Regions from separate parts of the Desemzia sp. FAM 23990 genome, predicted to be linked through region 1. Evidence: predicted binding sites of a transcription regulator. Region 1 holds the regulator's gene; the other holds the start of a gene.

The links. The regulator Rex, encoded in region 1, represses fermentation and respiration genes when NADH is low (regulators of the CRP and FNR family bind a similar motif). The targets are predictions, from matches to a motif close to TTGTGAANTANTTCACAA.
Region 2: ACEN4I_RS04050 (formate/nitrite transporter family protein) is a predicted target of Rex. The motif match lies at 5,680-5,697, and genes of this name have one in related genera.

The regions. Positions count from the first base shown of each region.
Region 1 is NZ_JBGQQW010000012.1:7,139-22,513, reverse strand. Features, by position in the region: gene tsaB (tRNA (adenosine(37)-N6)-threonylcarbamoyltransferase complex dimerization subunit type 1 TsaB) at 1-49, shown strand, start outside; gene rimI (ribosomal protein S18-alanine N-acetyltransferase) at 33-641, shown strand; gene rimI (ribosomal protein S18-alanine N-acetyltransferase) at 631-1,116, shown strand; gene tsaD (tRNA (adenosine(37)-N6)-threonylcarbamoyltransferase complex transferase subunit TsaD) at 1,155-2,168, shown strand; gene ACEN4I_RS06335 (BMP family protein) at 2,403-3,479, shown strand; gene ACEN4I_RS06330 (nucleoside hydrolase) at 3,527-4,471, shown strand; gene ACEN4I_RS06325 (ABC-F family ATP-binding cassette domain-containing protein) at 5,280-7,238, opposite strand; gene ACEN4I_RS06320 (redox-sensing transcriptional repressor Rex) at 7,540-8,211, shown strand; gene ACEN4I_RS06315 (DUF4305 domain-containing protein) at 8,231-8,434, opposite strand; gene ACEN4I_RS06310 (CPBP family intramembrane glutamic endopeptidase) at 8,469-9,125, opposite strand; gene groES (co-chaperone GroES) at 9,465-9,749, shown strand; gene groL (chaperonin GroEL) at 9,804-11,426, shown strand; gene ACEN4I_RS06295 (DUF378 domain-containing protein) at 11,570-11,782, opposite strand; gene ACEN4I_RS06290 (acetyl-CoA C-acetyltransferase) at 12,192-13,382, opposite strand; gene ACEN4I_RS06285 (hydroxymethylglutaryl-CoA synthase) at 13,613-14,785, shown strand; gene ACEN4I_RS06280 (hydroxymethylglutaryl-CoA reductase, degradative) at 14,898-15,375, opposite strand, start outside.
Region 2 is NZ_JBGQQW010000007.1:11,719-27,093, reverse strand. Features, by position in the region: gene ACEN4I_RS04075 (carbohydrate ABC transporter permease) at 1-749, shown strand, start outside; gene ACEN4I_RS04070 (carbohydrate ABC transporter permease) at 739-1,584, shown strand; gene ACEN4I_RS04065 (aminopeptidase) at 1,729-2,967, opposite strand; gene ACEN4I_RS04060 (TetR/AcrR family transcriptional regulator) at 3,488-4,039, shown strand; gene ACEN4I_RS04055 (flavodoxin) at 4,076-4,528, opposite strand; gene ACEN4I_RS04050 (formate/nitrite transporter family protein) at 4,632-5,480, opposite strand; gene ACEN4I_RS04045 (MurR/RpiR family transcriptional regulator) at 5,906-6,649, shown strand; gene ACEN4I_RS04040 (glycoside hydrolase family 1 protein) at 6,779-8,215, shown strand; gene ACEN4I_RS04035 (PTS sugar transporter subunit IIC) at 8,264-9,610, shown strand; gene ACEN4I_RS04030 (ROK family protein) at 9,677-10,588, shown strand; gene ACEN4I_RS04025 (alpha/beta hydrolase) at 10,590-11,396, shown strand; gene ACEN4I_RS04020 (PTS sugar transporter subunit IIC) at 11,567-12,865, shown strand; gene ACEN4I_RS04015 (glycoside hydrolase family 1 protein) at 12,884-14,302, shown strand; gene ACEN4I_RS04010 (GntR family transcriptional regulator) at 14,452-15,174, shown strand; gene map (type I methionyl aminopeptidase) at 15,293-15,375, shown strand, end outside.

The DNA of each region.
Region 1 (15,375 bases):
TGCTGCACATCCTGATTTAGTGGAGGATAACTATGTTGAAAAAATTTAGAGATTGGTTAACCAGTGGAGTAAGTACAGTGTCTATTTCAGAAACGATACCTAAAACGAAAGTTTCCCATCGAATTCAGCTTAGTCAGTCTCATCTTATCTTGGGTGATGGAGCAATGTTTGAAACAGCGATTGGGGAGGACCGGGATGTAGAAACCTTATTGGCTATCCAGACCGCTTGTTACAATGGAGAGACGCCTTGGAACGCTTCTGCACTGCACCACGAATTAAAGCGAAATACAAATGCATTGTATATTGTGATTCGCCAAATTTCAAAACCAGTAGCCTTTATTGGTGCTTGGTTAGTGGAAAAAGAAGCTCATATCACCAATGTAGCAGTTGTTCCAGAATTTCAACGAAAAGGAATCGCTACATGGATGATACAGGAATTAGAGCGTATATCCGCGGCAGAAGGCATGGAAGTTCTCAGTTTAGAAGTGCGTGTATCCAATGAAAAAGCACAACGTTTGTATCACCAATTGGGATTTTCAGAAGGAAAAGTCAAAAAATTCTATTATTCAAACGATCATGAAGATGCTCTTGAAATGAGCAAACAACTTGTAAAAAGCGAGGTAGCCAGCCTTGAAAGATAATCAAGATTTATCAAGGTTTGGAGATGTACACCTATCTTTTGAACCAACAGATATCCCCCCTCCCAACAAGTTATTCGAACTGGCAAATGAAAATTACAGCACAGGCTCACCTTGGAGTGTCAGTGGGTTTGCAGAGGATTTAAAAACAGCTCATGCTTATTATGGAATGGTCTTATCTGATAAAGAATGTGTCGGTTTTGTAGGCTACCACAGCCTATTAGGAGAAGCTGAAATCACTAATTTTGTAGTAGCGAAGAACTTTCAGCGACGAGGGATAGCTTTAAGGCTGCTGCGAAGTTGCCTAGAAAAACTGTCTGCTGAGAAGGTTGAACAAGTCTTTCTAGAAGTTCGTGAAAGCAATCAAAGCGCAATCGGTTTGTATCAAAAAAGCGGATTTATGAATATCGGTACACGAAAGAATTATTATGCACAATCTAAAGAAAATGCTGTGATTATGCAACTAACCCTTAAATAACTTAAAGTCTAAAATGAGAAAGAGTGAAATAAATTAAAATGGAAAAGAAATTGATTCTTGCTATTGAATCGAGTTGTGATGAAACAAGCGCATCGGTTGTAGAAAATGGAGATACTGTTTTATCCAATATCGTAGCTTCCCAAATAAAAAGTCATATGCGTTTTGGAGGAGTTGTTCCAGAGATTGCCAGCCGGCACCATGTAGAACAGATTACACAGATCATTGAAGAAGCGATGGAAGAAGCTGACGTTACCTATGAAGATCTAGCTGGAGTAGCCGTCACTGAAGGACCTGGTTTAGTTGGTGCTTTATTGATCGGAGTAAATGCTGCCAAAGCAATTGCTTACGCACACAAATTACCTTTAATCGCTGTCAATCATATGGCCGGTCACATCTATGCCAATAAATTTGTGCACACTATGAGATTCCCACTAATGGCGCTTGTAGTAAGCGGTGGGCATACTGAATTGGTTTATATGGCTGAAGACGGTTCTTACGAAATTGTAGGCGAAACCCGAGATGACGCAGCCGGAGAAGCGTATGACAAAATCGGCCGTGTTCTAGGACTGCCGTATCCGGGTGGGAAAGCTATCGATCAAATGGCCCATGAAGGCCAAGACGTTTACAATTTTCCAAGAGCTATGATCAAAGAAGATAATTATGATTTTAGTTTCAGCGGACTGAAAAGTGCTTTTATCAATAAAGTGCATAACGCTCAACAAAAAGGGGAAGAATTGAATAACAATGATTTAGCGGCTAGCTTCCAAGCTAGTGTGGTCGAAGTATTGGTCACAAAAACTCTGCGAGCTGCTAAAGAATATCGTGTCAAACAGCTTCTTTTAGCAGGCGGTGTAGCAGCTAATAAAGGTTTGAGAGAAGCTCTTATGAAAGCTATGAAAGAAGAACTTCCTGAAGTAGAGTTGGTTATTCCGCCACTCTCTCTATGTGGAGATAATGCCGCTATGATAGGGGCTGCGGGATTTGTGGAACTGACTAAACATCAATTTGCAGGATACGAGTTGAATGCAAAACCTGGTCTATTGTTAGGCTGATTCTCAATAAAAAATAAATCATCCGGAAGTTAGAAATGTTTGTTATTCTAACTTTCGGATTCTTTGTATTTATATTAATAAAAAGGACTTTTTATTTTATTTTAAGTTTAAAACACGAACTATAAATTATAATACGATTAGAAATGTAAAGTTTTTAAATCTTTGCTTATTTTTTTGTTGTAAGATGTGTTCATGAAAGATCATACGAAACAAAAAACTTTGGGGGTAAAGAGTGTGAATAAAAGAAAAGTAACAGGAATAATGTCATTCGGATTAGTTTCGGGATTAATGCTTGCAGCTTGTGGAAACGAAACAGAAGCAACAGATAACGGCAGCACAGAATCTATAGAAACGAGCGATTATTCCATTGTGATGGTAACTGACAGTGGTGGAGTTGATGATGGTTCCTTTAACCAATCTGCATGGGAAGGTATGATTGAGTGGGGGGAAGAAACAAATGGTCTTGAAGGTGAGAACTATGCGTACATTGCTTCTAATGAAGATTCAGAATACATACCCAACTTAAATCAAGCCATCATGAATGACTTTGATATCATTTTTGGTGTTGGATTTAAATTAAAAGATTCTATTAAAGAAATTGCTGCAGGCAATCCTGAGCAGCAATTTGTGATTACCGATGATAGTATAGAAGGACTTGATAATGTAGCTTCAGTTCTTTTTAAAGATCAAGAAAATGCATTCCTAGCAGGAGTTTCTGCTGCACTATCAACTGAAACAGGGAAAATCGGATTTGTAGCTGGACAAGAAAGTGAAGTTTTAGATCGATTTGAAGCCGGCTTTTTAGCAGGAGTTCAGGCAGCGGATCCAAGTGTTGAAGTTCAAGTAGAGTATGTCGGCTCTTTTGCAGATACATCAAAAGCCAGACAAATTGCCGCAGGAATGTATTCTAACGGAATCGATGTGATTTACCAAGGAGCAGGAGATGCTGGTAATGGTGTCTTTTCTGAAGCAAGAGATCGTATGAATGCCAACCCGGATGAGCAAATTTGGGTCATCGGTAGTGATCGTGATCAAACAGAAGAAGGGAACTATGGAGGCGGTAATTTAACATTAACGTCTTCCATTAAAGGTTTAGGAACAGCTATCAAATCAGTTGCGCATGATACAATGGAAGGCAATTTCCCAGGAGGTAAAATCACTCAATTAGGACTGAAAGAAGAGGCTATCTATATGACACGAGGCAATTTGAGCGAAGAGGTCTGGACAGCTGTTGAAGAATTCAAAGAGCAAATTATCAATGGGGACATTGTTGTACCGACAAATCCTGATGAAGTGACTGCGCCAGAATAAAGGCATGCGAACGGGTACAAATTTGAAGACATTTGCAGGAGGAAACGATGAAAAGAGTCATTATTGATACAGATACAGCTGGAGACGATACAATAGCTATTCTAACAGCGCTGCACTACTTTAAAGTTGAAGGAGTAACGGTGGCTGGAGGGAATGTCGACTTTGAACAAGAAGTAGAAAATGCGCTTTACACAGTTCAAATGGCAAAATCTGACTACCATGTGCCGGTATACAAAGGCTATGAAAGACCCATTATGGCAGTTGGAGTAGAGAAGCATATTACGATTGAGGATATTCATGGGAAATATGGCATGGGCGATTCTTATTTTGAAAAAACCGAACAACGTCCTGAAAAAGAACACGCTGTTGATTTCATTATTGATACAGTCAAAGCAAACCCCGGCGAGATCTCTTTATTGGCGATTGCTCCTCTAACCAATATTGCGATGGCCATCAAAAAAGATCCTACAATTGTTAAAGACATCCCTCATCTTTATATTATGGGAGGTTTAAACAATACGTTAGGAAATATTACGGCAGCAGCAGAGTATAATTTCTATGTAGATCCAGAAGCTGCCAGAATTGTCATGCATTCTGGTGTTCCTATCACTATGGTGGGCTGGGATATGTGTAAAAAACATTCCGTAATGAAAAAAGAGGACCAAACGGAGATTCAAGCGCTAGGAACAGCAGGATCTAAATTTTACATGGATGTAAATAGTGCAGTTATACGTTATGATCAAGAAATTCATAAGTTAGACGGGATTACTCACCCTGATACATTACTCGTTGCTATAGCTGCAGATGAAAGTATCATGACAGGCTCTGATATGTATTATGTAGATATTGAAGTACATGGTGAGCTGACCAGAGGCTACGATTTAGTGGATGTCTCAAACTTTACCGGCAAAACACCGAATGTGCGTGTGTGTGAAGAAGTAGATAGAGACAAATTTAAAGCCAGTTTATTAGATGTTTTAAAAGCTATTTAGATAGAAAAAGAAGCAGCGACCTCCAAGTTAGAGTGAAATCTAATTTTTTGTGGGGGTTGCTTTTTCTGTGGCGGAGTAAAGGGTGTATTTTGAAGTGAGTTTGAACATCAAGGTTAAAGTTGTCTTGATGAAGAAAGAGGCTTGAACATCAAGGTTGAAGTTGTCTTGATGAAGAAAGAGGCTTGAACATCAAGGTTAAAACCGCCTTGATGAAGAATTGAGATTGAACATCAAGAGTAAAACCGTCTTGATGAAGAATTGAGATTGAACATCAAGAGTAAAACCGTCTTGATGAAGAATTGAGATTGAACATCAAGAGTAAAACCGTCTTGATGAAGAATTGAGATTGAACATCAAGAGTAAAATCGTCTTGATGAAGAAAGAGGTTTGAACATCAAGGTTAAAACCGCCTTGATGAAGAATTGAGATTGAACATCAAGAGTAAAACCGTCTTGATGAAGAAAGAGGCTTGAACATCAAGGTTAAAACCGCCTTGATGAAGAATTGAGATTGAACATCAAGAGTAAAACCGTCTTGATGAAGAAAGAGGCTTGAACATCAAGGTTAAAACCGCCTTGATGAGGAATTGAGATTGAACATCAAGGTTAAAACCGCCTTGATAAAGAATTGAGATTGAACATCAAGAGTAAAACCGCCTTGATGAAGAATTGAGATTGAACATAAAAAGTAAGATTGGCTGGTTTGAGTCCGGTATTCAACCGAACTCAAACCAGCCAATCAGCTGTATAATAAGAACTCTAACTATTAGGGCACCAAGCCAACCCGAGCTTCTTATTTAAAGGACTTCTTAGATTAGTTCTTCAAGAGCTAACGTCGTTTCTTCCCATTCTTCCATGAGTGTTTCATACTGTTCATTCAACAGTTGAAGTTTATCATTGATTTCTTGGACTTTTAAATGATCTTCATAGACTTCTGGTTTGGTCAATTCAGTTTCTAAATTTTCGATACTAGGCTCCAATTCAGAAGTTTCCTGTTCAATGGCTTCTATTCGACGGGTCAGCTGTCGAACCAATTTTTGATTTTCTTTATTGATTTCACGTTTTTTTGAAGGGGCGGTAGAAGCGGAATCTTTCCCAGAACTGTTTTCCGTTCCCTGTGCTTCTTCATCTGCAAGTCGTTTCAATTCTTCTTGCTCAGCTTTTTTTTCTAGATAGTAATCATAATCGCCTAAGTAAGCTGTGCTTCCTTCTGCAGATAGTTCAATTACTTTAGACGCAATCCGATTGATGAAATAGCGGTCATGAGAAACAAAAAGCAGTGTGCCGTCGAAATCAATCAACGCATTTTCAAGTACTTCTTTACTATCTATGTCTAAATGGTTTGTAGGTTCATCCAGAATTAAGAAGTTGTCTTGATTCATAGACAATTTGGCTAATGCCAAACGAGCTTTTTCTCCACCGCTTAAAGAAGTGACGGCTTTTTCAACATCTTCTCCAGAAAATAAAAAGCTGCCTAAAATAGATCGGATGTCTTTTTCGGGAGTAGTAGGGTGTTCATCCCAAAGTTCGGCCAATACAGATTTAGAAGAATGCAATTCAGCTTGTTCTTGATCGTAATAGCCAACTTCCACATTTGTTCCGTATCGCTTTTCACCTTTCATAAGAGGGAGTTCTTCGAGTAAGGATTTCAGCAGCGTGGATTTTCCCACACCGTTTGGTCCGACTAAAGCTATAGCATCGTATTTTCGGATATCCATATTGATCGGTTCAGATAAAATCGTTTGGTCATATCCGATAGCTCCGTTTTGTAATGACATTACGACATTTCCGCTTTCTTTGGCAGGGTGGAAACTGAATGTAGCTGATTTTTCTTCACCTTGAGGTTTATCTAAACGGTCTATTTTTTCCAATTGTTTCCGACGGCTCTGAGCACGTTTGGTAGTAGAAGCGCGGACTAAGTTGCGGTTTACAAAATCTTCTAACTTGGCAATTTCTTTTTGCTGTTTCTCAAATTCTTTCCATTCTTTTTCAAGTTGTGCCGCTTTCAAGTCTAAATATTTACTATAATTTCCTTTATAATGGTGCATTTTTTGACGGCTTAAGTCATAGACTTCGTTAACTACTTTATCTAAGAAATAACGGTCATGAGAAACGATCAGCAACGCACCAGTATAAGTTTGCAGGTAGTTCTCTAACCAGTTTAATGTTTCGATATCCAAATGATTGGTAGGCTCATCTAAAATCAATAAGTCTTTTTTTTGCAGCAATAATTTCGCTAAAGCTAAACGCGTTTTTTGGCCACCTGAGAGTTGATTGATGGATTTAGCATAATCCTCTTCAAAAAAGCGGAAACCATGTAAAACAGAGCGGATCTCTGCTTCATAACCATAACCATTTTGCTCTCGAAAATCGTGCTGCATTTGATCATACTGTTTTAAGGTTTCATGATAGAGTTCCTCGTCGGCTAATAAAGAAGGATCCCCTAACATTTCTTCGGTATGACGCATTTTCTTTTCTAATTGGATCACATATTGAAAAACTTCCAACATTTCATCCCAAATGGATTGAGTAGAATCAAGGCCAGTATTTTGTGCTAAGTAGCCGATAGTCACTTGTTTTCCTTTTGAAATCTGTCCAGCATCCGGAGGTTCAATATCTGCGATGATTTTTAACAGAGTTGATTTGCCGGCACCGTTTCGTCCCACAAGGGCAATACGTGAATTTTCTTGTACTTCTAAATAAATATTCTCAAACAACACATCTGCACCAAAATAACGTGCGACGTGTTGAGCTTGTAATAGAATCATTTTGTTGTCCTCATTTCTTATCTCTGCTCTTTCACTTAGTTTAGCATATTCTGTCTTTAAGTGGGAGAGTGTCTGGAAGGCAGTACTAACAAAAAGAAAGCCGGTTCACAATATTCTTTGTGAATTTTGTATGGATAGGAAAATAAGTGTAAAAAAAAAAGGAAATGACCGTTTAAAAAAGCTGGCAATTTAATAAGAAGATGTTATAATCTTATTATGTGAAACTCGACAATTTGTGAAACAAATCATTTGTTAACGAATATTGTGAATTTTGAATAAAAGAAAGTGAGTGAAGTGAACGATGAGTTCAACTAATACAATACCTAAAGCAACGGCAAAGAGATTACCGATTTATTATAGATATTTACGGTATTTGCATGAAGATGGAAAAGAACGTGTGTCATCAACTGAATTAAGTGAAGCTGTGAAAGTAGATAGCGCTACGATTCGACGCGATTTTTCATATTTCGGGGCTCTAGGAAAAAGAGGTTATGGTTACGATGTTGAAACGCTGATGCATTTTTTCAGTAAAACATTGAAACAAGACCGACTAACGAACGTGGCATTAATTGGTGTGGGTAACTTAGGACATGCTTTATTAAATTACAATTTCCATCAAGGGAACAACATGCGCATCAGTGCTGCCTTTGATATCAACAAGGATATTGTAGGAACGATTCAATCTGGAGTACCGGTTTATCCAATGGAAGACATGGTACAACAGTTGAAAATGCAACAAATCGATGTAGTTATGCTGACTGTGCCTACTTCAGCAGCTCAAGATGCTGCAAATAATCTCGTTGAAGCTGGCGTTAAAGGAATACTGAACTTTACACCGATTCGTATTTCCGTACCAGAAGAAGTTCGAGTACAAAACGTGGATTTAGCGAATGAATTGCAGACTCTTATCTATTTTATCGATCACTATAAAGCAGACTCAGACAGTGATGATACTTTATTGCTATTAGATTAAAAAAAAGCAACAAACCTATTTACGGTTTGTTGCCTTTTTTTAGTTTGAGATAGATTTGTAAAATCTTCGTAGCTCTTACCACATCTCGTGTGGCAAACAATACAAAAATGATAGAGAAGAATCCCCAACCAAATTCACCAACGTAGTCAGTTGCAAACCAGATAAAAATAGCTGCAAGAACATAATTGAAAACAATTTGAATAATAAAATCTCTTTTTTTCATGAACGTTAAAAGTTCCTTTCTACTATAAACACTATTAGTATAGCCATAAGTTAGCTACTGTAACGGTAGCATTCATTAAAGCGTGAGCAATAATTGGAGCAGCAATCGATTTTGTTTTCCAGTACAAATAGCAGAAAACAAATCCCATAATCGAATAAAGCAAGTAATGACCATCAAAGTGAATAAAGGCAAATATCAATGAACTGATCACAGCAGCACCGATTCCTCCAGTAATGTCATAAAGATAACCAAAGATAGCTTTCCTAAATACAAACTCTTCCATAATAGGACCAAAGATAGCTACTAGAATCAAGAAAATAGGGTATTTATTCACAGTGAAAACGAGCTCTGCAGTGTTTTGTGACCCTAAAGGTGTATTGAGCAAGAATGTTTCGATAAATACAGCTAAGTATTGACCAACAAAAGCTAAAAACATTCCTCCTACTCCCCAAAAAATAATCGATTTTTTAGAATTGCTGGGCGTTTTCTCTAGACTATTATCAAATGTAGACCGATGATTAACGATAAACATTAGGATAGCTCCAATCACGAAACCGGCGATAGTACCATAAATGCTGGCGTCTGCTACAGCTTTAGCTGGTACAAAAAACAACACTATCACTGGGAAAAATTGAGCTATAATATAGATGAGAATGATTTTTGCATATGGAGACTTAATTAAATTCTTCATGTGTTTAAAACCTTCTTTAAGTAATTATTTACAGTTGCACTAAAAAAGAACAAGACTATATAAAGTGAGCAATGCACCTTTGTAATGGTACTGCATTTGGACGTAAAACAGTTTTAAAAAAAGATGTTCAATAAACAGTATAACATAAGTCTCATACCACTAAAGCAATTTTTGCTTTCTTCTTGAAGTATTTCTTTCTTAAATAAAAGGGCACTCTTTTTCTTTTTCAAGAGTAAAAAATACTTGCAAAATTTTTACAGTTTGATATGATGAAGAAGTGATTTAGCACTCTTTTAGAGTGAGTGCTAACAAAGAAAAACTATAATTGGAGGGATTTACGTGTTAAGACCTTTAGGAGATCGTGTCATCATTAAAGTCACAAAAGAAGAAGAAACAACAGCAAGTGGTATCGTTTTGGCTGGTACAGCAAAAGAAAAACCACAAACTGGTGAAGTAGTTGCTGTTGGTGCTGGGCGTATACTCGATAACGGAACAAAAGCTGAGCTTTCAGTTGTCGTTGGAAATACAGTATTTTTCGAAAAATACGCTGGTTCTGAAGTGAAGTATGATGGTACTGAATATTTAGTGATCAAAGAGAGCGATATCATCGCAATCGTAGACTAAACGTAAATAAAGACATGTACACGAATAAAAATCAATCTGATGAGGTGAAAGAAAATGACTAAAGATATTAAATTTTCTGAAGACGCACGTGCTGCATTATTACGTGGAGTAGATAAATTAGCAGATACTGTTAAAGTAACACTTGGACCCAAAGGAAGAAATGTAGTTTTAGACAAATCTTACGGTTCGCCATTAATCACTAATGATGGAGTGACGATCGCAAAAGAAATCGAATTAGAAGACCGCTTTGAAAACATGGGAGCTCAATTAGTTTCTGAAGTAGCTTCAAAAACCAATGATACAGCTGGTGATGGTACAACTACTGCCACTGTTTTAACCCAAGCGATTGTTCGCGAAGGAATGAAAAACGTTACTGCAGGCGCAAACCCGGTAGGGATTCGAGCTGGAATTGAATTAGCCACTAAAGTAGCTGTTAAGGAATTATTAGCTGTTTCTCGTAAAGTGGAAACAAAAGAATCCATTTCACAAATCGCTTCTATCTCTTCAGGAGATCCAGAAATCGGTGCTTTATTAGCAGACGCTATGGAAAAAGTGGGCAACGATGGTGTTATCACGATCGAAGAATCTAAAGGAATCGAAACTGAACTAGATGTTGTAGAAGGTATGCAATTTGATCGTGGATACTTGTCACAATACATGGTTACAGATAACGATAAAATGGAAGCTAACTTAGAAAATCCATACATTTTGATTACCGATAAAAAAATCTCAAACATTCAAGATATTCTTCCATTATTGGAACAAATCTTGCAACAAGGTCGTCCGTTGTTGATTATTGCTGAAGATATTGATGGCGAAGCATTGCCTACATTAGTCTTGAACAAATTACGCGGTACCTTCAATGTTGCAGCTGTTAAAGCTCCTGGATTTGGGGATCGTCGTAAAGCGATGTTAGAAGACATTGCTATTTTAACTGGTGGTACTGTAATCACAGAAGACCTAGGTCTTGAATTGAAAGATACTACAGTAGAACAATTAGGACATGCAAGTAAAGTGGCTGTTACTAAAGATGCGACAACTATTGTAGAAGGCGCTGGTTCAACAGATACGATCAGCCAACGTGTAGCATTATTGAGAGCTCAAGCAGAAGAAACAACTTCTGAATTTGACAAAGAAAAATTACAAGAACGTATTGCAAAATTAGCTGGTGGAGTTGCCGTTATTCGTGTGGGTGCTGCAACAGAAACTGAATTAAGAGAACGTAAATTACGTATTGAAGATGCTTTGAATGCAGCACGTGCAGCTGTTGAAGAAGGAATCATCGCTGGTGGTGGGACTGCTTATATCAACGTTCAAAGCAAAGTTGCTGAAATTGAAGCTGTAGGCGACGTTGCAACAGGTGTGAAAATCGTTGTTCGTGCGTTAGAAGAGCCAATTCGCCAAATCGCTGCAAATGCAGGAATGGAAGGTTCAGTAATTGTTGAAAAAATGAAAACTGCTGAACCAGGTGTTGGATACAATGCGGCAACAGACGAATGGGTAAACATGATTGAGGCTGGAATTACAGACCCAACTAAAGTGACTCGTTCAGCTCTACAAAATGCTGCAAGTGTAGCGGCATTATTGTTAACGACTGAAGCCGTAGTAGCAGATCATCCAGAACCAGCAGCACCAGCAGCTCCAGGAATGGACCCAAGCATGGGCGGTATGATGTAAGAAAGTTATTTTAAGATTATTGAACAAGGGAGTGAGGCAAAAGCCTCACTCCCTTGTTTTTTTCGATTATTTTCAGTTCTCCACTATTTAACGTTGGTAAGTAAAAATTCATTTCTTTACCAATGTTAGAATATACGAGAATTTTAGTGTTTATGGTTATCTCTGGATAGTAATCCAAAAAATTTCAAGCAGTATAAAGCACATAGACCAACGATGATATACACAATTTTAGATAAGAGAGTGTCTTGTCCGCCAAATAAAGTAGCTACTAAGTCAAATTCAAAAAGTCCAACCAACAACCAATTCAAACCACCAACGATCAATAAAGCTAAAGCAATACTGTCTAGAGTTTTCATCCGGTATCCCTCCCTGTTTAGTATGACTTTTAAATCACTCTAAAAATAACAGGGATACTGTTGATTGTCCAATGAATTGATTAGAAGAATATCTAACAGTTAAAGGTGTTTTATATTGGCTCTTCATCTTCTAGCGTTGGTAAAGAAATTTCCTCCGGCCTATGGTGTTGCTTATGGAAAGCCATGGGAACGCCTTGAGCTGAAAGCCACATCTCAAGGCTTGCAAGCTTCAAACTTAGCGTAACGGCTAAAGCCTAACGCTAAGTAATTCCCATTGCTTCCTTTTTCATGGCTACAACCAACCCCATAGTCCTCCATAAATTTCTAGGAATGAGCTTCTAAAAGGTTTAGAATTAAGTTTTTTTTACTTACCAACGTCAAATATTGTAGAACCTTTATATTCGATAGGCTAAACGCCTTGTTCCGCGCTCTCAATAATCATTGCGATGCCTATTCCGCCTCCTACGCATAGTGTGGCTAGGCCGCGCTTTTTGTTGTTTTGTTTCATCGCATTTAAAAGAGTGACTAAAATGCGTGAGCCCGAGGCGCCGATTGGGTGTCCTAATGCGATAGCACCGCCATGGATATTGACTTTCTCAGTAGGAAGTTCTAAATCGCGCACCAAAGCAATGCTTTGGGAAGCAAAAGCTTCATTGAATTCATATAAATCGATGTCTTCTTTTGTGAAATTCGTTTTTTCAAATACTTTTTGAACAGCAGTATATGGTGCATAACCCATGATTTCAGGATCGGTTCCCACTTCTGAATACCCTTTGATCGTTGCTAAATAAGGGATGTTTCGTTTTTCAGCTTCAGTTTTAGCCATCAGCAAGATTGCGGCTGCACCGTCGTTAATGCCTGAAGCATTTCCAGCTGTTACGGTTCCCTCTTTTTTAAAAGCCGGACGTAGTTTTTGCAATTTTTCTATGGTTGTTTCTTTGCGAGGATATTCATCGTCTGAGATGAGTTGTGTTTCACGTTTTATTTGGACAGATACTGGAACGATCTCATCCTTGAACCAGTCATTTTCTTGAGCTGTTGCGGTTTTGATTTGTGAATCCAAGGCAAATTGGTCTTGTTCTTTACGGCTCACATGATACCGTTCAGCCACATTTTCAGCTGTGATTCCCATATGCTGCTGATTGAAAGCATCTGTCAGACCATCATGTACCAAGCTGTCGACGGAGTTGGTATCGCCTAATTTGCTGCCAAAACGTTGATTTTTTAATAAATAAGGAGCTTGAGACATATTTTCTGTTCCACCAGCCAACACGACTTTGGCATCTCCAACTTGAATAGCTTGGCTGGCTAAAATAACAGCTTTTAATCCTGAACCGCACATTTCATTTACCGTCATAGCAGGGATAGTATTGGGAATTCCAGAATGAATAGAGATTTGGCGTGCAGGGTTTTGTCCCAAACCTGCCTGTAAGACATTACCAAAAATCACTGAGTCCACATCTTCCGGCTGCAAATGAGAGCGGTGTAAGACTTCTGTAGCAGCCACGGTGCCCAGTTGAACAGCTGAAGTATCTTTAAATTGACCTCCTAAAGACCCGATTGGTGTACGGACTGCACTGACAATTACTACTTCTTCCATAATTGATCTCCTCCAACTAATTTTTATACGATTAAGTATTGATACGTCTATTTTACGATAAACTGAGCCGAATACACTATAAGATTTCCTTAAAACTATCATTTTGCCCAATTTCATAAGTTATTGTTAAATTTCATTTGTCTCAGTTGTGTTTTCAAGAAAGTTGTTTTATCGTTAAAGATGGAGAAGATTCGGAGAGCAATTGATTACGAATAAAAGGGGAGATCAACTTGAATATAGGGATAGATAAAATTGGTTTTTATACACCTCATACATTTATTGATATGGAGAAGTTGGCAGAAGCTCGAGGAGTGGATCCAGCAAAATACACGATTGGTATCGGACAGGAACAAATGGCCGTTTCACCGGTTACTCAAGATTCAGTAACATTAGCTGCAAATGCAGCCTTAAGAATATTAGATAAAGAAAATTTGGAAAAAATCGATTTGGTTATTTTTGGTACAGAATCAGGAGTCGATAGCTCTAAATCAGGAGCTGTTTATGTGCATGATTTGCTGGGCATTCAATCCAGCGCTCGTTCGATTGAAATCAAACAAGCCTGTTATGGAGCTACAGCAGGAATCCAGTTAGCTAAAGGGCATATTGCTTTGAATCCAGAGAGTCAGGTATTGGTATTAGGTTCAGATATTTCTAGATACGGCTTGAGAACTTCAGGAGAAGTAACTCAAGGAGCCGGAGCTGTAGCAATGGTCATTAGTGCTGACCCTCGTATTTTAAGTTTAGGCGACCAAAGTGCTTATCTGACAAATGATATCATGGATTTTTGGAGACCAACTTATTCGGATACCGCTTATGTAGACGGCAAATTTTCAAACGAACAGTACATTGCTTTCTTTTTAAACACCTGGGAACAATTCAAATCACAATTAGATATGACGATAGCGGATTTTGAAGCCCTGTGTTTCCATTTGCCTTATACAAAAATGGGTATGAAAGCGATGCGGGAAATATTTGATGAAGGTACTGAAGAAGATCAAAAACGGTTAACGAACCATTACCAAAAGAGTACGGTGTACAACAAAAGTGTTGGAAATATCTATACAGGTTCATTGTATTTGAGTTTGATTTCGTTACTGGAACAGGACGTCAGCTTAAAAGCTGGAGATCGAATTGGATTGTTTAGTTATGGTTCTGGAGCAGTTGGTGAATTCTTTACTGGAATACTTCAATCGGAATTCAGAAATGCTTTAGCAGAAGCGGATCATAAGAATTTATTTGCGGAACGAGAAGAAGTTTCGATTGAAAAGTATGAAGCGATTTTTAGTGAAACATTGCCAGTAGATGGATCAAATCTACAACTGGATATCGAAAAAGACCCAGCAATGATTTGTGTTGCGGGAATCAAAGAGCATAAGAGAGTGTATGTCAATAAAAGCAGATAATCTCAAAAAAGGCAATCCCAAAATAAACAGGGGCTGCCTTTTTTGAGATTCAGTTTATGAAGCAGACCCTAAAACATCTAATCCTACTTGAATTTAGAGACAGCTCCTCTTTTTATTGACGGTATTCTTTTAACAATTTCTCAGCAGTGGCTAAATTCATGTTTTCAGCTTGTTTTAATTTACGCGACAACCAGTTGATTTCTTCGCCTTTAGCGCCTGCACTGATAGCCAAAGAGCGAGACTGCAATCCCATATGTCCTTTTTGAATGCCGTCTGTGACGAGTGCTTTGACAGCCGCTAGATTTTGAGCCAAGCCAACAGACACGATGATTGATTCCAATTCAGCTGCATTTTCATAGTGCAAAATAGTTTTGGTCATTTTAGCGGCTGGATGGAATGAGATTGAACCACCAACTGTTCCGATGGGTAAAGGAAGCGTCAAACTCCCTAACAAGTCGCCATTTTTCGCTTTCTCCCATTTGGTCAATGAACGATACTGACCACTTCTGGAGGCATATGCATGGATACCAGCAGAAATAGCGCGCCAGTCATTCCCGGAAGCAATAATAACGCCATCAATTCCATTCATA
Region 2 (15,375 bases), on a different contig from region 1:
CTTTGAATCCAAATTTGGATGAGATTTTTTTAGGTCTAGAAAATTATCAAACGATATTGACTGATCCAGATTTTTATCGATCACTTGGTGTAACTGTATTGTATACAGCCTTAACAGTTGTCGGAAGTACTATTCTTGGTTTGGGAGTAGCGATGTTGTTTAATCGAGAATTCAAGTTTCGGAAATTGTCGCGTTCGATCATTATTTTATCTTATGTTACGCCGTCTATCTCGCTAGTATTTGCATGGCAATACATGTTTAACAATACTTATGGCATCATCAATCATTGGCTGGTCGATGTAACAGGTATCTTAGATAAAGCTCCGTTATGGTTTGACAATCCTGCATCAAGTTTTGCATTGGTCACTATTTTTGCGATTTGGCGTTACTTTCCATATGCATTTATTTCCTTTTTGGCGATATTGCAGACAATGGATGAAACGCTATATGAAGCCGCTGAAATCGATGGAGCAAATGCTTGGCAGAAATTTGTGAACATTACTTTACCTGCCATTCGACCTGTATTGATCACCATCGTGACATTGAGAACGATTTGGACATTCTATATGTTTAATGATGTTTATTTGTTAACTAAACAAGTGGATGTGATTGGGGTTTACTTATATGAGCAAGCTTTTTCTCAAAATGACATGGGACAAGCAGCCGCCATCTCTGTAGTTCTTTTTGTTATTTTGTTTACAGTTATTTTCTTCTCACGTAGAAAGGTGGATGTCACAAATGAAACGTAAAAGAAAAAACATGCTGAGCCGAACGTTGTTTTATATCTTACTAGTGCTGATCTTAGTTATATCTCTGTTTCCGTTTTTCATCATGTTGATGACATCGTTGAAACCGACTAATGAAGCGATCTCTTATAATCCAACTATACTGCCTGAAGTAGTAACGCTGGAACATTACCAAGATGTTTTTAACCCGTCTTTATTTCCGTTTTTAACGTATTTTAAAAACAGTATGATCGTTTCTTTCCTAGCAGCATTCATCTCTGTATTTATCGGGATTTTTGGAGCATATGCCATGTCGAAATTAAATTTCAAATTTAAATCCACAATGAATTCAGCTTTTTATACTGTGTACATGTTTTCAGGAATTCTATTGGTGGTCCCTTTATTTAAAATCATTTCATCGCTGGGACTATACAACACACGAACATCGATCATTATTGTGATGATCGTACAAACGTTGCCAACATCTATTTTTATGCTGAAAAGTTATTTTGATACGATTCCTAAAAGTATTGAAGAAGCAGCAATGATCGATGGATTGACGCGTGTACAGATCGTCTTTTATATTACTATTCCACTGGCGATATCAGGAATTGCATCTGTTTTCGTGTATGCCTTTATGGTTGCTTGGAACGATTATTTGTTTGCTTCTATATTTGTTTCCAGTTCAGAATTCTTCACCTTAACAGTAGGGTTAAACAGCTTGTTTGCGACTCCTGATTATGTTTGGGGGAGAATGATGGCTGCTTCCTTACTGACTGCATTACCTGTAGTCATCATGTATGCTTTATCTGAACGATTCATTAAGAAAAATTTAGTAGAAGGTGGAGTAAAAGGATAGAAACACCATAAGTTTCAATTGCTTGTATTGAAGGTTTTGTAGCCGAGATGTTAAAAAAAGAGCATGAATTTATCTCTCCATACAAAAAACCAGCCATCCGAACGATAATGTCGGATGGCTGGTTTATCTTATTTACTTAAAAAATTATGCCCATTCACCGTTACGGAAAACAGGAACAGTTGAACCGTCTGCTTTGATACCATCGATATTCATGTCTTTAGAACCAATCATAAAGTCTACATGAACAGTAGAGCGGTTTAAACCGGCTGCTTCCAATTCTTCTTCTGACATTTCAGTTCCGCCAATGATATTGAATGCGTAACCTGATCCCAATGCTAAGTGGTTTGAAGCATTTTCGTCAAATAAAGTATTGAAGAAAGTTAAGCCAGATTGAGAAATTGGAGATTGGTTAGGTACCAACGCCACTTCACCCAAACGTGCAGCTCCTTCATCTGTTTCGACTAAGCGTTTCAAAGTTTCTTCACCTTGAGCTGCAGTTACGTCCGTCACTTTTCCATCTTTGAAATGGAATTCCATATCTAAGATAGTAGTTCCAGCATAGCTTAATGGTTTTGTACTGCGAACTACACCATCCACACGATTAGCGTCTGGAGCAGTAAAAACTTCTTCAGTCGGCATATTTGCCATGAAACGTTCTCCGCGAGCATTTAAGCTTCCAGCACCTTCCCAACGGTGGCCAGCAGGTAATCCAACCGTTAAGTCAGTTCCTGGAGCGGTGTAGTGTAAAGCTGTAAATTGTTGCGCGTTCAATTCTTCAGCTTTTGTTTCTAAAGTCACATCTTTTTCGTTCCAAGTTGCTATAGGATCTTCATCGTAAATATGAACGGCTTTGAAGATAGCATCCCATAAAGCATCTACTTGTTCTTCCGTAGTGTCTAATTCTGGGAAGACTTTAGCTGCCCATTTAGCGCCTGAAGCTGCAGCAACGACCCAGCTCACTTTGTTGGCTTGAGTAGCTTTACGTTGTTCGATCATGGCTTTACCAGCTGCAGATTGATAAGCAGCGATTTTTTCTGCATCAATTCCTGCTAGAGCATCTGGGTCAGAAGAGCGAACGCTGATACGGCTAGCCCCTTTAGCAATGTGGTCTAAAGACTCATCGATTTTGTATTGTGGAATATCTGTCAGACGTTCCACTGGTGTGTTCATCATGACTTCACGGTTTACCACGTCATCTGCCCATTTGACAATGACTTCTGTAGCTCCTAAAGCATAAGCTTCTTTTGTAATCATACGAGCAAGTGAAGCTTGGTCTACATCAATAGATAAAACGACTGTATGCCCCTTTGATACATTTACTCCCGATTCTACAATCGCACGAGCATATTTTTGTAAGTTTTCTTCGAAATTTGGTAATACCATATTTTTATTCCTCCTGATTTTATTTCATATTCGTTGATATTCATACTGCACTTTCATATCATAGCATACGCAAATAACAAAACACAATTTGCTAACAAAAAAATTTCAACAGATTACAATGTTGTAACGAATGCGTGTTTGAAAGTCTTTCCGGTATTTTAGTGGAACACACTATGTTATAATATGAATAGAGAAAGGTTGACTTTCTAAAGAAAAACTTTCGTTATATTGGGAAGCAACTTGTTTTTATAGATGTACAAGTGATACAATAAACCTTGTGCTTTTGTGGCATTCATAAGTAGTTGAAAATGAAAATTTAAAAGAGATTATTGGTAGATTTCTTGATCGCTTTAGAAAGAATAATGGACTTTAGTTTTTTAAGTTGAAAAGCTATTGATTTGTAGACTGCTTTCTCTATCGTTTAAGAACTTTTTTTCATAGGTATTATAACCAGAAGGTAATACTGCATCCGGAACTATAACTGTTTCGTAAGAGTTTAAAGAATTTAGAGGTGAAAGATATGGCAAGAAAAAAGACCATTATGAAGTCCAGCATTCTGGATACAGCTTATGAAGTTGTCAGAACTGAGGGGTTTGATGGATTTACTGCACGCAATATTGCAAAAGAAATGAACTGTTCTACGCAACCGATTTACTTGGAATTCAAAAATATGGATGACTTGAAAAAAGAATTATTGGTAAGAATAAAAGCTCATTTGACGGAAACGATTTATGTCCAAGAAAGAATAGAAAAACCTGTTCTTAATGATGCTTTGAATTATCTGTACTTTGCAAAAGAAGAGTCTGTATTTTTTAAGGCGCTGTATTTGGAAAATCGCTTAGATGCTGAGCAAATTTTTGCTATTTCTCATGACGTGGTGTTAGATTCATTTGAAAATGATGAAAAAACTAAGGAATTGTCCAAAAGCGAAAAAGAAAAATTCTTCAGCTTATTTTGGGCTAGTGTGCATGGACTAGCATCTCTAATTGCTCAAGAATTGATTCCTTTTAATGAAGAAGAATTAATCGGTTATTTAAAACAATCCTTTAAAGGTTGCTTAAAAGTAATCTAAATAAAAAACCTCAACGTTTTTGACGTTGAGGTTTTTTTATTGAGCATTTACTTTTTCGACTAGAGCTTTGGCAAAGGCGTTTAACTTTTCGATATCTGCTTCTTCGGGATCTAAATCAACTTTGACACTTTCGGCACCCTGAACTGCTCCAGCTGCCTTAAGTTGTTCTGTAAAATCATCGACTGATTGACAAAATTTTTCATAAAAGGTATCTCCAGAACCGAAAGTCCCAAAAATTTTCCCCGTTAAATTTACATCAGCTAATTCCTCATAAAAGTCCACGATTTCATCGGGCAAATTCGCATCCGTTCCGTAAGTATAAGTAGCAACCAGACACAAGTCTACATCCAAAAAATCTTCGGGATCAGCTTGCATACTTTCTTCTACCTGAACCTCTACACCTAGTTCTTGTAATGTTTCCTCAACAATATCGACACATTGAGCGGTATTCCCCGTTAAACTCGCATAAACAATCATAGCACTGGTCACGTTTTTTTCATTCCTTTACGGTTAGATTCTCAAAATAGTATACCAAATTTTGAGGAGCAGTACCAATCAGAAAGAACACAAGGAACTCAATGACAAATGAGGTTTAATCGGCATAACGCGTTTTCCCATTGTTCAACCATGAATAGTTTAGGCCCATTATTAAACCACCACCAACATAATTTCCTAATGTCGCAAAAAAGATATTTGTTACAACAGCAGCAATTGTCATTCCCGGAACATTTCCACCGCTGGCAAAAAATGCCAGAGAGAAAGAAGAAAAGTTGGCAATAACGTGTTCAAAACCGAGAAAAGCAAAAATAAAGATCAGAAATACAATAGCTAATACTTTTCCTGCATCATCTTTCATTCGCATAGTAACAAAGAAAGCTATATTCACGACCATATTTGCAAATATCCCCTCAACAAATATTTGTAAGGGTGCTTTAGCCAATTTGCCTGAAACAGCAGTGATTAAGTAGTGGTCTATGGCAACATCATGGAAGACACCTGTATAAGATAAGGCCCAGCTAATCATAATAGCTCCAACAGCATTAAAAAGAATGCAAGTACCCAAAATACTCAATGCTTTTTTCCAAGGAAGAACTTTTCGATGTACAGCAGTTGTCATATACATCATATTAGAAGTACCCAATTCACCATTCAAATAAATGATCATGACTAATGACCAAGTGAACATAAAGGCATACCCGAATTTACCCCATCCTGGTGTTAAATGTTCAATAGAATTTCCCATACCGACTGCGATCCCAGTACCCAACGTTAAGTAAAAACACGCTAACATGGCTCGCATAATATAACGACCGATGCTCTTATCAAACAAGTCTGCTTTTTTTAAGATGCTTTTTTCGATGTCGCCCATCATACCAGTTGAAAAACCTTCTACTATATTTTTACTTTGCCCTACAGATGCTTCAGCTACCTTTTCTTCCACTTATTTTCATCTCCAATTTAATCAAATGATTTAATTCACAATGTTTATCATACATTATTTTAAATTAAAAAGAAATTCTTTGATTATAGATAATGTTTGAAATGTGAATTATTTTAGAATAACTTTGAATAAGAAGAAAAGACCTTAAAAAACTAACATAAAAGAGAAGGCTTCGACTGCATTTGTTTCGGCTTTTTTATTGTGAATTCCTTTACTAATACACATTTCCCAAAAAATTAAGAGAGTATGATTCTTATGCGCAAGACTAGATTTTGATTAAATCGTTGAACATCAAGGAGGGAAGCTCCATGATGAAGATTAGCGTTTGAACATCAAGGTTGAAAGCTCCATGATGAATGATAGTGAGGGACAAAGACTTGTGTTAAAATAAAAAAGATTGATAAGAGAGAACAGGGGGAAAGAGTGTGTTCAATTTTGAAGCTATTAAATCATTTACAGAAACAGACCGCGTTATTTATGATTACATCCTGCAGCATAAGGAAGAGATTTATTACATGCGTATTCGCGATTTGGCGGAAGCAGCTCATGTTTCTCCAGCATCCGTAGTTCGTTTGCTGAAAAAAAGCGGGTATGAAAGTTTTGCAGAGTTTAAGTCAGAAGTTCGCCGTCAGACGAAACAAAATCAGCAACAACCAGTATTTGATACAAAAGAAATTGTAGATGAATTTTTTAACCGAACACTAACCAAAGATTACAATCAGCAGTTAGACAAGGCCGTTGAACTAATACATAAATCCGGATTGGTCATTTTTTTCGGTATTGGGACATCCGGAATTCTAGCAGAATATGGTTCTCGACAATTTATTAATTTAGGGAAACGAACCTTTTTCGTAAAAGATCCATTTTACCCCATAAAAAACGCCAGTGAAGATTTTACAGAATCAGCTGCTATCATTTTATCGGTCTCAGGAGAAACGGAACAAGTTCTTGAACAAATGGAAGCCTTAAAAGAACAAGGCAGTAAGATTATCAGCATTACCAATACTTCGGGAAATACATTAGCTAAAAATTCGGATGTGAATTTAGCTTATCATCTCACGCCGGAATTGGTGGGAAAAGAAGTGAATATTACTTCTCAAGTGCCCGTTACTTATCTACTAGAGACTTTAGCACGAAAAAATTACACGAAGCGTAAACGAAAAGAATGAAACGTATTGTTTCAATATTGAAATATATTTCAAAAAACTGAAACCGGATTCTTTTTGTGAAAAGGTTATTGTGTTATGTAAAAAAACGGTTACAATAAAAAGTGTAAGAAAAGAAAAAGAGGTGAGGAAATGGAACACAAACAGTTAACGCCTTTTCCGGAAAACTTTCTGTGGGGATCGGCTTCGGCTGCCTATCAAGTAGAAGGTGCGATGGAAGAAGACGGAAAAGGACTTTCTGTCTGGGATGAATTTGTTAAGATTCCCGGCAAAACATTTAAAGGAACCACTGGGGAGGTGGCAGTAGATCATTATCATCGTTACAAGGAAGACGTACGATTGATGGCAGAACAAGGGTTGAAAGCTTACCGTTTTTCGGTAGCTTGGAGTCGTGTGATTCCAGATGGAGATGGGGAAATAAATGAAGAGGGGATTCAATTTTATGAAAATTTGATTGATGAACTGTTGGCACACAATATTGAACCAATCGTTACACTATACCATTGGGATATCCCACAAGCTTTACAAGATAAATACAAGGGCTGGGAATCTCGTCAAGTAATTGCAGATTTTACTCGTTATGCAACGATCTTATTTAAACGCTTTAATGGAAAAGTAAACTACTGGGTGACGTTAAATGAGCAAAATGTGTTTACATCGCATGGTTATATGATGGGAAGCCATCCGCCAGATGTAAAAGATCCAAAACGCTTTTATGAAGCCAATCACATTGCAAACTTAGCGAATGCTTCTGTCATTCAGGCTTTCCGTGAATTAGGGATTTCTGGGAAAATTGGTCCGAGTTTTGCTTATGGTCCAACGTATGCACTAGATTCTAGACCAGAAAACCAATTGGCAGCGGACAATAACGAAACGTTCAATGCCCATTTCTGGATGGACATTTATGTATTTGGGAAATATCCTAAACTAGCGTTGAAATGGTTAGAAGAAAATAACTGGGCACCTACAATCGAAACTGGGGACTATGAAATGTTGGCAAGTGGCAAGCCAGACTTTATGGGCTTAAACTATTACCGCAGCTCCACAGTTGAATTCAATCCTTTAGATGGTGTTGGCGAAGGAAAAATGAATACTACCGGAGAAAAAGGGTCTACTGAAGCAGGTGGGATTCCAGGATTGTACAAAGGAACGGATAATCCTTATGTAGAAAAAACCAACTGGGATTGGGACATTGATCCGACTGGTTTACGCATTGCTATGCGCCGTATCGACAGTCGTTATGACTTGCCGATATTAATTACGGAAAATGGACTGGGTGAATACGATACATTAGAAGAAGACGGTTCGATTCACGATACATATCGAATTGATTATTTAAAAGCCCACGTCAAAGCCATTCAAGAAACGATTTCTGATGGAGTAGATGTATTAGGGTACTGTACATGGAGTTACACAGATTTGTTGAGCTGGCTGAACGGTTACCAAAAACGGTATGGTTTCGTTTATGTAGACCGTGAAGAAAACGATGAAAAAGAACTCAAACGATACAAAAAAGATAGTTATTTTTGGTATAAAGAGGTTATTGATGCGAATGGATTAACAGATTAAAACATGCTCAAAACAATTTGATTTATTGGAGGAAACCAAATGGGGTTTATGGATAAATTTGAAAGCGTTTTAGAGAAGACTTTAGTGCCTTTATCAATCAAGTTAAACAGTCAACGCCATATCGGAGCGATCCGAGATGCATTTATTTTAGCTTTTCCATTAACAATGGCAGGTTCATTGATTTTACTATTAAATTTTGCGGTCTTATCACCAGATGGCTTTATCGCATCTCTGCTAAATTTAGACAGTATTTTTCCTAATTTAGCAGAAGCACAAAATATTTTTGCACCGGTTGTTCGAGGAACCAATGACGTATTGTCTATTTTCATCGTCTTTATGATTGCTCGGAACTTAACTGAAACATATAAACAAGATTCATTGTTAGGTGGATTAACAGCTATCGCTACATTCTTTATCTTGTATCCGCCTTATCAAAATGTGGAAGGCGCAAATTACTTAACAACTCAATTCATCGGTGCACAAGGGTTGTTTGTAGCGATGATTGTTGGATTACTGGTTGGTGAAATTTTTAGTCGTCTTTCATTGAACAAACGATTGAAAATTAAAATGCCAGAGCAAGTTCCGCCGGCTGTTGCTCGTTCTTTCTCAGTGTTGATTCCGATTATTTTGATTTTAATGCTCTTCTCTATTGTAAATTACGTTGTGGCACTATTTTTCCCAGATGGAATTAATGAATTGATTTACTCATTGATTCAAGCACCATTAACAAATATCGGAGGAAACGTTTTTGCCGTTATTATTTTGGCACTTGTTTCCAACTTGTTATGGGTATTGGGAATTCATGGTCCTAACACCATTGCAGCTATCCGTGATCCTATCTTCTCACCAATGGGAATTGAAAATTTAAATTACATTGCTGAAAAAGGAACGACTTGGGGTGTTCCTTACCCAATCAACTGGGGTTCTATGAATGATGGTTTTGGTAATTATGGTGGTAGCGGGATGACACTTGGTTTGTTGATTGCTATTTTCTTAGTGTCAAAACGAAAAGACTACCGTAATATTGCTAAATTATCCATTGCTCCAGGTTTGTTTAACATCAATGAGCCCGTTGTATTTGGACTTCCAATTGTGTTGAATCCAATTATGATCATTCCTTTTGTATTCACACCAATCATCAATATTTTAATCGGGTATTTCTTTACAGTTAGTGAAATTATACCGCCTATTGGTTACTCGGTCCCATGGACGACGCCAGGACCATTGATTCCGTTCTTGGGTACCGGAGGAAGTTGGGGAGCATTAGGCGTGGGGCTCTTGTGTCTAGGAGTTTCCGTTCTGACTTACATGCCGTTTGTTATGGCAACAAATAGAGCAGCTGTAAAAATGGAAGAAATGGATAACGCACAAGACACTACAAGCGCAAACGCTTAAAATTTGAAAAACTATCTGCCTCTGATTTATGGAGGCGGATAGTTTTTTGACGAAAAAGGAGATAAAATGATGAATACAGTTTGCTTCGACATCGGCGGAACGTATATCAAGTATGCCTTAGTGTCAAATATTGGAGAGATCTTGCAGCAAGATAAAGTAGAGACCCCTTATCAAAAAGATGCGTTCCAACAAGAGATAGCAGCGATCGTAAACCAATTTGCTCTCGATTATGAAGTGAATGCAGTCGCCATCAGTATGCCAGGGTACATCAATCCTGAAACGGGATACGCTGAAAGAGCGGGGGCTTTAGTTTATTTGGATCACATGAATTTGATCGAGTTACTGAGTGAAAAAATCACGCTGCCGATTTATATCGAAAATGATGCTAACTGTGCAGCTTTAGCTGAGCGGTATTCAGGAAGTGCTCAAGGGATTGATAACTTTATCGTCATGACCATTGGCACCGGAATCGGAACAGCTTTGTTTTTAAACGGAAGTCTCTTTCGGGGAGCCAGTTTTAAAGCTGGTGAATATGGCCATTCCCGAATCAACTATCAACAGCAGCCGCATGCTACCATGCACGATATATTTTCTACTCGCGTTCTCGTCAAACGGTATAAGCAGCTTCTAGGCATAAGCAGTACGGAACACGTAACAGGTGAAGCTGTTTTTGAAGCTGCTCGAAAAAACCCAGCAGTGGAAGCACTTTTAACTGAATGGGTACAGTGGATATGTGTGGGAATCTATAATTTAGCTTGCACTTTAAATCCTGATAAACTATTAATTGGCGGCGGTGTTAGTGCCAACCCTGAACTAATTCCAAGGATTCAAGCACAAATGAAACACGTTGATGAGCGTTGGGTGACTGATTTTAATGTTCCAATTGAACCATGCCGCTATTTGAACGATGCTGGAATCTTAGGAGCCTATTATTTTGCTGCACAGCAACAAACAATCAAACCAGTAGAGGAGAAATAAGATGGCTATTTTAACCGGATCTTTTCAATCAAAGGAATTAATCAGAAAAGTCAGCTTCACTGCCATTATTCCTACAACCACTCGTTCAATTTATGAACCTGAGAATGCTGAATCTGACAATAAAGATGAGCCTTTAAAAACGGTGTATTTATTGCATGGATGGGACGGAAATCATGAAGACTGGCTGCACAACACACGAATCGCCGAACTGGCGATAAAATACCACATCGCTATCTTTATGCCAGATGGACAGAATAGTTTCTATGTGGACCAGCCGAATGGAGATCATTTTGGAAAATTTATCGGAGAAGAATTTGTTCATGAGACCCGCAAATTATTTCATTTGTCGGATAAAAGAGAAGATACAACGATTGGCGGATTATCGATGGGTGGTTATGGGGCGCTGAGAAATGGTTTCTACTACCCCAAAACGTTCGGCAATATTTTAGCGTTCTCAAGTAAAATTTTTACAAAACGCTCATCTTCAGATATTGTTTTTGACCAGCCAATCTCTCGGCGGTACCAAACGTTGATTAAGGGAGAGACCACAGCCGCTTTACCTGATGATATGGATATCGAAGAATTAGCGGTAAAAGTTTTTGAATCAAAAGAGGGCAATCCAAGACTCTATTTATCTTGCGGGACGGAAGATAGCTTGATTGACGAACAAAGAAGTTTCCATTGCTTCTTAAGAGAACACGATTATGCACATGAATGTATTGAAGCCCCAGGCGTCCATAACTGGGATTATTGGAATACCAGTATTGAACAAGGACTGGAATGGCTGTATGGGAATGCGGAAAAGTAATCATTAAAGAATTGGGAAGAGCCGTTGTGGTCAATGGATAGTTGACCACAACGGCTCTTTTTTTAAGATGTGTATTAATTTGTATTTACAAATTAATACACATCTCTTTACAGTTATTTTGAAAGGGGTTACAATAAAAATGTAAAAAAGATACAAAGGAGGAAGAAAGAATGGAAGATAGTAAATGGGTCATGTGGCTAGGGAATTTTGCAGCTAAGGTAAACAGTTACAAATACATTATTGCGATCAAAAATGCTTTTACGATGTTATTGCCAGTCATTATCACTGGTGCATTTGCCACTTTGGTTTCAAATATGGTATTTGGAACTACGAGTGGTCTAGCCGCTGTTAACGGTTTTGGATTTTTGGAGAATTTAAAACCGATCACTGATTCAATCAGCTATGCAACGTTAAATTTTTTGACAATCAGTGCAGTGTTTTTAATTGGGATGGAGCTAGGGAAGCTAAACAACTTAAAAGGTTTTTTTCCCGGATTACTAGCTGTTATCAGTTACATAGCCGTTATCCCCAAAACAATTGATGCCTTAGTCAATGAAGAGCCGGTTGCTGTAGTAGACGTAATTGCTAAACAGTACACGAATAGTTCAGGTTTATTTTTAGGAATGTTTATTGCTATTTTATCGATTGAATTATTTAGCTGGTTGCAGAGACAAGACAAATTAACCATTCATATGCCGGACTCTGTGCCATCTAATGTTTCTGCCAGCTTCTCAGCATTGATTCCTACTATTTTGACTATCACAGCTATCGCTACATTAGGATTTATTGTATTGGCTGTTACAGGAATGTCACTATATGACATTATTTATACGATTGTTCAAGAACCGTTGTCCAACTTGGTTTCGGGACTACCGGGCATATTATTGCTGATGTTTGTTTCTCAAGTTTTTTGGGTGATAGGGATTCATGGGAATCAAATCATCAAACCAATCCGTGAACCGATTTTATTAGCTGCAATCGCAGAAAATACAGCTGCTTTTGAAGCTGGAGAAGCTATTCCAAATATTATCAACATGCCTTTCTGGGATATCTATATGAGTATTGGTGGATCTGGTGTGACTTTTGGATTACTGATTGCTATTTTCATTGTCAGTAAGCGTGAAGACTACCGTTCTATTTCTAAATTATCGCTAGCACCAGGATTGTTCAATATTAACGAACCAATGATTTTTGGATTACCCATCATGTTAAACCCGGTAATGGCGATTCCATTTATTATTACGCCTTTAGTTACTGGAGTCATTGGCTATTTTGCAACAGCTATTGGATTTGCAGGACCAGCAGTCGTGATGATTCCATGGACAACGCCACCAATCATCAGTGCTTACCTTGCAACAGCAGGTAGTCTTGGAGCTGTTGCGACACAGTTGATTTGTATCGTTGTGGCGACTTTGATTTACTTGCCATTTGTAAAAGCTTCAAATGTGACAAAAGCAGTAGCAGACTAAACTTAGAGGAGAGATTTCGTGATTAAAACAATACCAGAAGATTTTATCGTTGGAGCAGCATCATCCGCATGGCAAACAGAAGGCTGGAAAGGCAAAAAAGAAGGACAAGATTCCTACTTAGATACGTGGTACAAGAATGAACGCCACGTTTGGCATGATGGATACGGACCAGGGGTAGCGACAAACTTTTATGAACGATACGCAGAAGACGTTGCCTACATGAAAGAGATCGGCTTGACTCATTACCGGACCTCTATCAATTGGTCTCGCTTCTTTACCAATTATGAAACTTTTGAAGTAGATGAAGAGTATGCACAACACGTGAGCGACTTGATTGATACTTTACTGGATGCTGGTGTTGAACCGATGTTGTGTCTGGAACATTATGAATTGCCGACTACCTTACAGGAAAAGTACGATGGTTGGAGTTCGAAAAAAGTCGTTGAATTATTTGTCGGTTACGCCGAAATCGCCTTTGAACGGTACGCTGATCGAGTAAAGAGCTGGTTTACATTCAACGAACCGATCGTAATCCAAACACGTGTGTATTTAGACGCGATCCGTTACCCCCATGAACAAGATACGCGCAAATGGATGCAATGGAATCACCACAAAGTTTTAGCTACAGCAAAAGTGGTCGAATTGTACCACCGAAAAAAATACGATGGAGAAATCGGTGTCGTTTTGAATCCAGAAGTGACGTATCCACGTTCTTCTTCGCTTGCGGACAAAAAAGCAGCTGACATGTATGACTTATTCTATAACCGAGTCTTTATGGATCCATTGGTAAAAGGTGAATATTCGGAAGACTTGTTCCAAGTGATGGCCTTACACGACATTACTTTTGATTACACACAAGAGGAGCTTACTATTATCAAAGAAAATACAGTGGATTACTTAGGTGTGAATTTGTACTTTCCGCATCGTGTCCAAGCACCTAAGCATCAGTGGAATGAAAATACTCCATTCCATCCTGCCTATTACTTTGATCCGTTTGAATTACCTGGTCGTCGGATGAACAAATCACGCGGTTGGGAGATCTATCCACAAATCGTCTACGATATGGGAATGCGTTTAAAAGAGGAATATGGGAATATTCCATGGATCCTGACTGAAAACGGAATGGGCATTGAAGATGAAGAACGTTTCATGAACGAAGAAGGAGTTGTTCAAGACGATTACCGCATTGAATTTGTCAGCGAACATATCAGCCGCTTATTAGATGTGCGCGAAGCGGGTTCGAATTGTAGAGGGTACATGCTGTGGGCCTTTACAGATTGCGTTTCGCCTATGAATGCCTTTAAGAACCGTTATGGATTGGTACGGATTGATCTAGAAAACAATCGCGACCGTTCGTTAAAAAAATCGGCTTTTTGGTATAAAGAAATGATTGCACAACGTCAATTGGTTCTCCCGGATGAGCCTGAATTTAAATAGCGCAAATAAAAAAAAGAGTTGATTCTGTCAACTCTTTTTTATTCCTTTAAATTTGACTATACAATTTAGTTCACTGATATGTATAAGTAGACAGCTTCGTGCTATACTAAATAAGAATTCCCGTTATCTTATGAGGTAGGTGAAAAGTGGTGGCAAAATACAAAGAAGTCGCAAATGAAATTCGAAAACGTATCAAAAACGGGACATACCCCATTGAAGACCGAATGCCTGACCAAACGACATTGGCAAAAGAATTCCAAACGAGTCGCGTGACTATTAAAAAAGCGTTAGATCTGCTGACAGTTGTCGGTTTGATTTATACGATTCAAGGTTCTGGAACGTACATCAAACAGAACGCCCTCCAATTAGCAGAATCCAGTATCCGCATTGGACAAAATGTTGGTCTAACTGCTCATGTGGACGAAAGCATGGAATTGGAAAACAAAACGTTGAAATTCGATGTGCGTTTTCCGACAGAAGAAGAGTGCGAACAATTGCTGCTCAAAAAAGAAGATCCGGTATATGAAATTGAAAGGTTGCGTATTTTGAACAATCAGCCTTATTCTTTGGAACATTCGATCTTGCCGCTGACTCTTGTTCCAGGGGTGACTCAAGAGGTCTTGCAGCAATCTATGTATGACTACATTCGGAATGAATTAGGGATCGTATTTGGCGAAAATCGGCAAACGATTCGAGCCGCTCAACCGGATGAATTGGATAAGGAATACTTAAACTGTTCAGAAGACGAACCGGTCCTAGAAGTGAGTAAAGTGATGTTCACTTCAAGTGGCATACCTTTGGAATATTCTAAAGTTCGACACCGATTTGACATGGTGGAGATGTCTTTCGTGAATCTCAATACAGAACTATAGTAAGCGTATTTATAGGCTTTTGGGATAAATAACAGACAGAGTTACCCTTCACAATCTGTGAAAATGCGTTATAATAGTAAGGAATGGACAGTGTAAAAAATAGAAATGAGGAATATAAGTGATTACATTAAAGTCAGCACGTGAAATTGATGCAATGGATGAGTCCGGTACTTTACTAGCGAACATGCATATTGCATTGCG